DNA from 3 places in the uncultured Acetobacterium sp. genome. Region 3 is predicted to be linked to each of the others. Evidence: riboswitches for the same ligand, from Rfam matches in the RefSeq annotation. Region 3 holds a riboswitch; each other region holds the start of a gene.
The links. Region 3 has a riboswitch for molybdenum cofactor ahead of QZ998_RS11180 (4Fe-4S dicluster domain-containing protein). Riboswitches for the same ligand answer to the same signal wherever they lie in the genome.
Positions count from the first base shown of each region.

Region 1: linked by a shared signal. The riboswitch ahead of QZ998_RS11405 (hypothetical protein) and the one ahead of QZ998_RS11180 (4Fe-4S dicluster domain-containing protein) in region 3 are both predicted to bind molybdenum cofactor.
Region 2: linked by a shared signal. The riboswitch ahead of QZ998_RS07935 (substrate-binding domain-containing protein) and the one ahead of QZ998_RS11180 (4Fe-4S dicluster domain-containing protein) in region 3 are both predicted to bind molybdenum cofactor.

Region 1 covers NZ_CAKMJU010000078.1:28,232-31,512, forward strand. Annotated here, with positions in the region: gene QZ998_RS11395 (DUF4349 domain-containing protein) at 1-744, shown strand, start outside; gene QZ998_RS11400 (zinc ribbon domain-containing protein) at 757-1,164, shown strand; molybdenum cofactor riboswitch at 1,345-1,467, shown strand; gene QZ998_RS11405 (hypothetical protein) at 1,595-2,098, shown strand; gene QZ998_RS11410 (hypothetical protein) at 2,188-2,769, shown strand; gene QZ998_RS11415 (molybdopterin-guanine dinucleotide biosynthesis protein MobB) at 2,796-3,281, shown strand, end outside.
Region 2 covers NZ_CAKMJU010000043.1:77,077-80,357, forward strand. Annotated here, with positions in the region: gene QZ998_RS07925 (ABC transporter ATP-binding protein) at 1-23, opposite strand, end outside; gene QZ998_RS07930 (ABC transporter permease) at 7-714, opposite strand; gene QZ998_RS07935 (substrate-binding domain-containing protein) at 774-1,631, opposite strand; molybdenum cofactor riboswitch at 1,736-1,852, opposite strand; gene QZ998_RS07940 ((2Fe-2S) ferredoxin domain-containing protein) at 2,172-2,417, shown strand; gene QZ998_RS07945 ([Fe-Fe] hydrogenase large subunit C-terminal domain-containing protein) at 2,414-3,281, shown strand, end outside.
Region 3 covers NZ_CAKMJU010000076.1:23,432-26,712, reverse strand. Annotated here, with positions in the region: gene QZ998_RS11185 (aldehyde ferredoxin oxidoreductase N-terminal domain-containing protein) at 1-1,173, opposite strand, end outside; gene QZ998_RS11180 (4Fe-4S dicluster domain-containing protein) at 1,192-1,641, opposite strand; molybdenum cofactor riboswitch at 1,731-1,840, opposite strand; gene QZ998_RS11175 (helix-turn-helix domain-containing protein) at 1,966-3,281, shown strand, end outside.

The DNA of each region.
Region 1 (3,281 bases), on a different contig from region 3:
ATTGTTTATTCAGGAAATATCAGCCTGAATACTGAGGACTATCAAGATACTTTTGATAAAATCAGTCGTTACGTATTAGAAATAGGAGGATTTGTTCAGGATTCGGGATCAAACTATGCATCAGAACAGGCCGGTGTCCAGGCTAACTCCGGTTATGTGACCATTCGGGTGCCATCAGCAAAATTTTCAGAAGCGATGACCCATATCCAGACATTAGGCAGCCCCATTAGTGCCAATGTCAGCAGCACCAATATTTCTCAGCAATATCAGGATGTTCAGGCACAGCTTAACAATTTAAAAATCCAGGAAGAACGGCTGTTAGAATACTTAAAACAGGCCACCAATATCACTGACATGCTGACCATTGAAAGCGAATTAAATCGTGTTCGTTCGGAAATTGACAGCCTGACTACCACGATAAAAAACTGGGATATCGAAATGGCCTATTCGACGATATACGTTTCATTGTACGAAAAGAAATTATCCTCATCGGTGGTCAGTTCACCATTTTCAGAAATATTTACTAAAATCGGGGAGGGCTTTGTGACCTCGATCAATTTAGTGCTTTATATTTTGGCATTTCTAATTGTTCTAATTTTTAGACTGATTCCATTTGCTGTCATTGCCGGATTAGGGTTCTTTATTGTTATGATCATCAGAAAGAAGTTAAAAGAAAAAAAGAAGCGGCTCAAAAAAACAGAAATGTATGAATCGGAAGATACAAAAAAAGAGGATAAAAACTAAGGAGGAAAGACGATGTTTTGTGAAAACTGTGGCAAACAAATTCCAGATGATGCGGCATTTTGCACCCATTGCGGAGCTAAACAATTAGGCGGTTCTGCGCCATCCCAACCCATTAGTACCTTACCAAAGCCCCAACCGGTAAGATCAAGTCCACCACCACAACCGGCTCAAGCGGTCGGGGGAATAGATCTGATTACGATGGGACAGTACCTGATTATGTTTTTAATCACGGCCATTCCCATTGCCGGGATTGTGATGCTCTTTATATGGGGATTTGGCAGCGAAACGGGTCCCAATAAAAAGAACTTCGCCCGGGCATACCTGGTAATGATGGCAATTGCCATCGTTTTAGGGATTCTCATCAGTGTTGTGATGGGAGCAATTATGGCATCGATTATGGGTTCCATGTATTATTATTAAGCAGCCAGAGCTTGCAAAAAGAGATGCCGGTCTAGTTGGCATCTCTTTTGTAACTAGCTCGTTATCGGTATGTCTTCTATGAAGAACGGGTGAGAAGCAACTGAAATTTATCTGGATCATTTACAAATAGACATTGACAATTGAAGGTTAAAAAAATATAATTAAAACAATTAAATACGGAATGAAATTGCTTACTGATCTTAATTTCCTAAAATATGAAAATATTATGGAGGCTAAGACGTTAGGGTTTTGTTGGAAACGACAGGGCCTCCCACATTGGAAAAGTAAGAGAATTCATCTTTGCATCGAATTTTTTGTGGGTTTAGCTTTGCTGAGCCTTCTTTTTTTGCAGAAATTGTTTTTTTTGTTTTTCCTGTTGGGATTCCTGACTCAGCATGCTTCCGTAAAAAAGAAAGCTCAGGAGGAGAAAATGAAAAAGAAGTTGTTAACACTGGCATTAGTGATGGTTTTAGGGGTAGGTCTGCTTGGTTGCAGTTCACCTGCGGCAGATTCAAAAAAAGAAGAAAACGCTTCCAAAACGGAAACCCAAAGTCAGCAGCAGGTGGCCGAGTTTATCATTACCCTAGAAGGGATTGATGGAAAAACCGAGTTGACTCAGGCAGATCTTGCGGCCCTTCCTTTGGTTGAAAAAACCATCAAAATGACTAAAAAAGATGGATCAGAAACAGGTGGGGTTTTTAAAGGTTATGCCTTAAAAGACGTGGCCGAACAACTGGGAGTCACTGGCTTCACCAGCATCACGATGGAAGCATCAGATGGCTATTCCAAGCCCTATGATAAGGCGACGGTAGAAGCAGAGGATTCACTACTGACCGTCTCACTTGACGGCGAAGAACTACTCAGCGTGGTGGCAGGCAGTTTAGGTTCCAGTGCCTGGGTTCAAAACATCAGTAAAATGAGTGTTGTTAAATAATAAGAGATTAAGTGGGCAAAGTAATCTTTGCCTGCTTTGTTTAGTTTGGGGAGCGGTGCGAATTCTAGAATTAAAGAAGGGATGAAAAGATGAGCAGAGAAACGCGTGGTGATGACACCTTGGTTAATTTGAGCAACAAAAATTCTAAACGCAAAGAGCAGCTCAAGCGATGGATTCTGCCACTGGTGATTCTCTTTTTAACCCTGTCTTCTGTTTTTCTTATTGCGATTAACAAAAGCCAGACGGAGGAGCGGTTGGGTGCCCTGGGACAGGAAACCGTTAAAATAATGGTTGGTGATGAAATGGTTGACCAGTTTAATCTTGACGAGGTCAAAGCACTGCCAAAGGTTTTGATTGATGAGGGGCTAAATACCAGTAATGGCAGAGAAGAGGTGGTCTTTGGCGGTTTGCTGTTAAAAGATGTGCTAAACACCACTAACTTTGACTATCATCAGTATAATACCATAACCTATAAAGCCATTGATGGTTATGCGTCCCCCGGGACGGTGGCTGAATTGGATGCGGGTGGGGTCTATCTAGTCTATGAACGAAACGGGATTCAAAATACCGATAAAACCCAGGGTGGAACGGGCCCCATGGAAATTGTTATTACCGGTGAGACCTTTAGTTTGCGAAATTGCAAATATCTAAGTGAAATATATTTCGAGTAGAATAATTACCATGAATGAGGTGCATGATGAAAGTAATATCGGTAAGGGGATTGACCCATTCGGGAAAAACTACAGTTATCGAAACCATTATCAGAGGCCTGCGAAGAAGAGGCTATTCGGTGGGATCGGTTAAGGAAATCCACTATGAAGCCTTTGTGATGGATCAACCGGGAACCAACACCGATCGTCATAAAGAAGCCGGTGCACAGCTGGTGACGGCTCTGGGGATGTATGAAACGGATATTCTCTATCAGGAAAAATTGCCGATCCGAAAGCTTTTAGCCCACTACGATTATGACTATGTGATACTAGAGGGTGTTGACGACCCGACAATCCCTAAAATTGTCACCGGACATGATTGTGAGGGTCTTGATGAGCGCTTAGATGACACGGTTTTTGCATTTTCGGGAGTTATTGCCGACAAATGCAAAGAATATCGGGGAAAAGAAGTGGTTCACTGCCTGAAGGAAGCGGATCGTCTGGTTGATCTGGTTCAGTACTATGCGTTTGAG
Region 2 (3,281 bases), on a different contig from region 3:
ATATTGCTAGTCTCGATATTCATTCTGATCCCCTATGATAAAATGGTATAAAAGCGAATTGGTAAGAAACGATATCGACATCAGGATTAGTCCCATGGCAATCGAGACGCTGTATTGACCCATGTTATTATTCATCGCAATAAAGGTGGTCATTACCCGGGTGAAGCCGCGGATATTGCCCCCGACAATCATGACTGCGCCGACTTCAGAAATAGCCCGGCCAAAACCGGTGACCAGGGCGATCATAATGACCGCTTTTAATTCCAAGACCAGCAAGATCAGAATATCCCATCTTCGGGCACCCAAGGTTTTGCCAGTCTGAACTACCTCATAACCGCTGGTGCTGGCATGATTAAAGACAATCCCCATAATAACTGGGGTCACCAGAATGGTTTGAGCAATGATCATGGCAGTAGGGGTATACATCAGCTGAAATTGACCAAAAGGCCCTGAGCGGGCTAAAAAAAGAGCAGTGAACAAACCGATGATAACCGGCGGAAAGGACATAAAGGTATATAGAAAACGGGAGACCACTTTTTTGCCCCTGAAATGATGAATTCCCAGAGCAATACCAAGGGGAACCCCGATCAGGGTGCCATAAAGGGTGGCTGAAAAAGAGACAAACAGCGATAACAAAACGATTTGAATGATTTCAGGGTCAAAGGAAAAAATAAGCCGGAAGGCTTCAACAAATCCACTGAGTATGTAATCCATAGAGTTCTCCAAAATGAGATCCTGGAAGATGATATTCCCCCAGGATCCTGGTGATGTTTTTATTTTTTTACGGCATTGGGAATAAACAGCGGATCCCCATTCACTTCATATGAGCCAATTAGTTTCTGGGTTTCAGGTGAGATGATCCAATCAACAAAGGCTTGCGCGCCATCGGCATTGATCTGGTCATTGATACTTGGCGAAACGGCAATAACCCCATAGGGATTATTTAAAATCTGATCGCCTTCACAGACGATTTCCAGATTAGCCATGGTATCTTTCATGTTGGCGTAGGTCGCCCGGTCTGCTAGCGTATAGCCCAATTTTTCATTGGTAAGCGTCAGGGTTTCACCCATGCCGGTGCCGGTTTTTAAATACCAGTCGCCATCCGGGGTAATGTTGGCGGCTTTCCAGATCGCCAGTTCTTTGGTATGGGTACCGGATTTATCATCGCGCGAGACAAAGGTTGATGGCACCGCAGCAATGGCGGTCAATGCTTTGGCAGCATCAGCTGCAGCAGTTGTTTTTACCTTGGCTGGGTCTTCTTTTGGTCCGACCACGACAAAGTCGTTATACATGACATCAAAACGTTCGACCCCATAACCATCGGCGATGAACTGATCTTCTAGGGAGCGGGCATGAACCAATAGTACATCAGCCTCACCGGCTTTTCCCATCTCGATGGCTTTCCCAGTGCCGACTGCGATTACCTTAACGGCGATACCGGTTTGGGCTTCAAAATCGGGCAGGATCACTTCTAATAGACCGCTATCCTGGGTGCTGGTAGTGGTGGCAAGTAGGATTTCCCCGTTGGAACCGACTTCTAAATCCTTCTTGTCCGGGGTGCAACCCAAAGCACTAAGCGCAAGGGAACAGACAAACAATACAATAAGCAATACGGACAATTTTTTTTTCATTTTCTTCCTCCTAAAAATAATTATCAAAGAGAGATCTCTTTAATGACATAATCGGAGGGCGACTCAAAAAAACAAAATGACTGTTCAAAAAAAAAGTCAGAAAATTCCATGAATTCCACCATCCTTTACACACTGGAAAGCATAGTCATTTCTAACTATACTCTATCGATTGAAAAACCATAGAAAACCGTAGGTTTAGCAATTCGGATTGTTTTGTTTTCACTCAAGAAAACGCTATTCAATTACAACGATTTTAACAAAGATTATTGGCTTCGTCAAGATCGAAGTCGGATTTGCTGATGAATAGTCAGAAATTCGATAAAAATTCTGTTTAAATGAAAAGTTGTGGGAAAAAGTATCTGAAATGGCGTTGAAAACGAGAGCTTTTACTGTGAGAATGAACGTTTTTTTATCCTAATTCTGGCGCGCTTTTTTTTCTGGCCTTTTACCATGACATTTTTGCCCAACCGTTGACAGACAAAAAATCTGATGATACCATGAATCCACCAGAATAATGCAGAATATTTTATAAAGGAAAATGTGATGAAGACAATTAGAATATGTGTTGGCAGTTCGTGTCATGTAAATGGATCCTATAAGGTGGTTAAAGCCCTGAATCAGATCATTGAAGAGCGGGAATTGGGTGATGATTTTGAACTGGTGGGATCATTTTGTATGGGAAAGTGCACAGAGGGTGTCGCTGTCGAATGTGATGATACCATCTATGCCGTATCAGTTGAAAATGTCGAAGAAGTTTTTGAGAAAATTATGGGGGAAAACAATTGAGTATTATCAATTTTTCAAAAAATAAATGTCGTAATTGTTATAAATGTATCCGGAAGTGTCCGGTCAAAGCGATTAAACTAAAGGATAAGCACGCCCAGATCATTCAGGCTATGTGTATTGGCTGCGGGGTCTGTATTGCAACCTGTCCCCATAATGCCAAAGAAATTCATAGCGATGTCGATACCATCAAAGAATGGCTTAAAACTGAGCAGGTGGTACTGAGTTTATCGGCCGTATTCCCGACTGCTTATTATCTGGATCATCCCAGACAATACCTGGGAATTCTTCGGGAATTGGGATTTACGATCATCGAGGAAACCTCGATTGGTGCTGAAGTGGTAGCCAAAGCCTACGCTGATGAGTATAACAGTGATAAAAAGCTGGTTATTTCTTCCTCCTGTGCAGCGATTAAGAATCTTATCGAAATCTATTATCCACAATATCTATCGTCGCTGAGCCGACAGGTTTCACCGATGATTGCCCACGGCAAGATTCTGCGGGAAAAATATCCGAATGCAAAAATTGTTTATGCGGGTTCCTGCCTGGCTAAAAAAATGGAAGTCCATGATAAGGATGTCCGCGGCATCATCGATGGCGTTTTGACCTTTGATGAAATCGACGCCTGGATTAAAGAAGAACAGATCATTCCTAATAAAATACCGAGAGAAGAATTTGATGCGATCGGTACCAATACCGGACGACTTTATCCGATTACCGGCGGGCTGGCTAAAAACAGTGTCGAAAAACTCGATGGTAGCCGCAAAATTCTCCGCATCGATGGGGTTAAGGATTGCATGGAGTTTTTAGATGAGATTCATCAACTGGACAAGAAATACTGGATTGAAATGAATGCCTGTGAAGAGG
Region 3 (3,281 bases):
TTTAATCCACCATTCATTCGATCGCACCTCGGTTGGCATTCCCACCTTTGATTCTGTATCCAGACCCATGGCTTTCGTATAATACAGCCAGGGAACAAAACCATAGATGATATCAAAATGGCCAAATCCCAATTGTTGCGCCAGCTCATGAATTTCCAGACCTTTTCTAAAATTTTCACCCGGTACGGTTTCATCTTCTCTATCGAAAAACTGCTCATAACGAGTATGGTTACAACCTGTCATGGCGTGAATCAGTTTTGGTTCGGTTACAGCAGGCACATTTTTGAATTCAAAGAAGCCACAGGACGCATAGCATCCCAATCCACAGGAATGACTTAGAAATTTAAAGGGTTTGTTGTGAACATTCCCCATCCAGTTGATTGAGAAATTAGGTTTATGATCCGGTCCTGTCCAGCGATCCCAGAAGGGATTTGTTTGATCATCGGCCAAATCCATATCATAAACAGGCATGGGTTTTCTGATCGGACCAAATTTCAATGTTGTTTTTAATAAGCCTTCCGGATCAGCGACCTTCACCTGATGCTTACCCTTAGTTACGGTGATGGCTTTTAGATTCTTTGAACCCATGACGGCACCATGACCACCCTGGCCAGTTGCACTGTGAATACCGCATCCGATGATTGCAAAACGAATCAGGTTTTCACCTGCCGGTCCAATTCCATAGGACGATGAGTTTCCCCCATGTCGGTCATGTAATATTTCCTGGGCATCAACCAGCCCCAATCCCCAAATATCCTTTGCTGACCTTAATTCTGGCCCATCCGCAGAGATATAAAGGTAAGCCGGTTCCGGGGATTTACCTTCGATGATAATCCCATCATAACCGCACCACTTCAGATAAGTGGGTAATGAACCGCCGATACCGGTATTTGCATATTGTTCTGGATAACTGTGGGGGGAAATTGAAACAAACTCAGCTCTTCCGCTGGAAGGTGATGCTGTTCCGGTGACCGGCCCCGTCATAAAAATCAGTTTGTTTTCTGGATCGAATGCTTTAATCCCTGACGGCATTTCATCCCACCAAATCTTATGGGCGACCCCCAAACCACCGACAAATTTCGGAACATACTGCATCGTATCAACATCTGAAAACGTACCGTCCGTAAGATTTACTCTTAATATTTTTCCTGCCCATCCGCATTGTTCATTCATAGCTTCATCTCCCTATCACTAATATTTTTTGAGTTGTAAACACATTGTCGGACACATTTGAACACATACTGGTCCATCTTCCCGATCTTTGCACAAATCACATTTCTTCGCTTTTTTATTGATACTATCAAAATTAATTCTTGGCGGATCCAGTGGACATGCCTTAATACAGGCTTTACAGCCAATACACTTTTCAGCGTCAATGCATCGTGCACCTGTCGCCTCATCGATGTAAATTGCTTCAACCTTGCAGGCATCCATACATGATGGCGCCAGACACTGTTTACATGAATACGTGATGTACTCCCCAGCAAAAATATCGCTTGATTCCCAAAGCCTGTTTAATTCTGAACCACAGGCACCATCATGTGTTGCTGCACAAAATAATTCACATACCTTACAATCCTGGCATGCTGCAACTGATGGGTCAGTCATACCGATATAACCCTTCGCTTTTTGAAAACCCATTTATCAAACCTCCTAAATTTATTTATAAATAGTGTCTCATATGATTTGGAACACCATTTATTTCAAATGCAAAAAAAGAAAACAAAACGATTGAAACGTTCTGAATTCCTTTTCAAATGGAAGGCAAAAAAATTACTTCTTTTACCCATTGTTCACATTGGCCACATGGGTCATATGTAAATCGGAATATATTATTATTGAAACTGACCTTTAGGTATAGTATAATCCCATTATCGATCTTTGTATACGTTCACATAGACCAAATCTTTACACGTCTAAATTAAGTCGACTGTTCATTTTGAACAATTGATAAAGGAGTTTGTCATGAAATTGAGTTTGTATATTTTGAAGGACTGGTTTGACGCAAAGGGGGTTAAAATCCTCGCATCAAAAATGGAAGATGAAACTTCAGAACCTGGTATAACAGGTATCCGGTTAAAAGATAAAGAGCGACCAGAATTAGCAGATGTTTTCTTATATATCACTGAATCGACAGATTTAGAATCAGAAATTAACCCCGTTCTGAATACCAATCGATGTGTTGTCTGTGTCTATAAATCTTTTTATCTTGCGGTTGAAGGAAATGTTATTTCGATATTTAATGAATCGCTCGCTGCTTATGAATTCTTTCAGTTATGGGAGTCTTCGCTGAAAGATGCTGTTTATTCAAATTCATCTTTGCAGGATCTTGTCGACCTTGCTGTTCCGGTTTTCCGGAATCCTATTTTTATCGCTAATTGGCAGGGTCGCGTTTTTGCTTTTTCCCGCGAATATCAAAATGACTATTTTCGGGGAACTTGGCAGCACATCGTCAAATCTGGACGGGTTCCACTTTACTCAATCCAAATGTTGCGAAAATCGGATAATTACTCAGTTGTTTTACAAGGTACCAAGGCTGCCTTGTTATCATTTGGCGAACTATCTCACCGCTGTATCGGTGGCACCTTAAAACAGGCTAATGACATGCATTTACACATCCAAATCATGGAATTCCAAACTACTGTGACAGCCGGACACTGTCAATTGGCAGATATATTTCTCAATATTGTTTCCTTTACCCATTTTCCAGGACTATCCACCTATGCACAGTCGATGTCGAAATTATTTTGCGAACTTTTAAATGGAAAAGCAGTCCCAAAAGAAGAATTGGATTGGGTCCTCCTGGCCCTGGGCTGGGAAAATAAGGTTCCCTGCGTTTTATTATTGTTTGAGAACAACCATGAACAACTGACAAAAGAATCGTTAAATGGTTCGCTTGATCAGTATATCCCTCAGGGTAAGCGTCTTGTCTATGATAATGAAACCCTTTTATTACTGTTAAAATCAGAATTTGATGCCCTGGCTGATGAATTGACAAAGCTGATTGAACCGCTAGATTTTATCTGTGGTGTTTCCCTGCCTTTTACCGAATGGGATACCTTGGCAGAGCGCCTGAATCAAGCTAAATTGGCTATCCACTATGGTCAATCTACAAATTCCTATATCCGTCGTTGCGAAGATTTCACTACAGCCTATATTCATGATTCGCTGTTAAAAATAACCAAAGATCTCTGTCTGTGTCACCCAGCCATTTTGACACTAAATGCCTATGATCGTGAAAATGAAGCTGACCTTTGCTTTACATTGTTTCAGTACCTGAG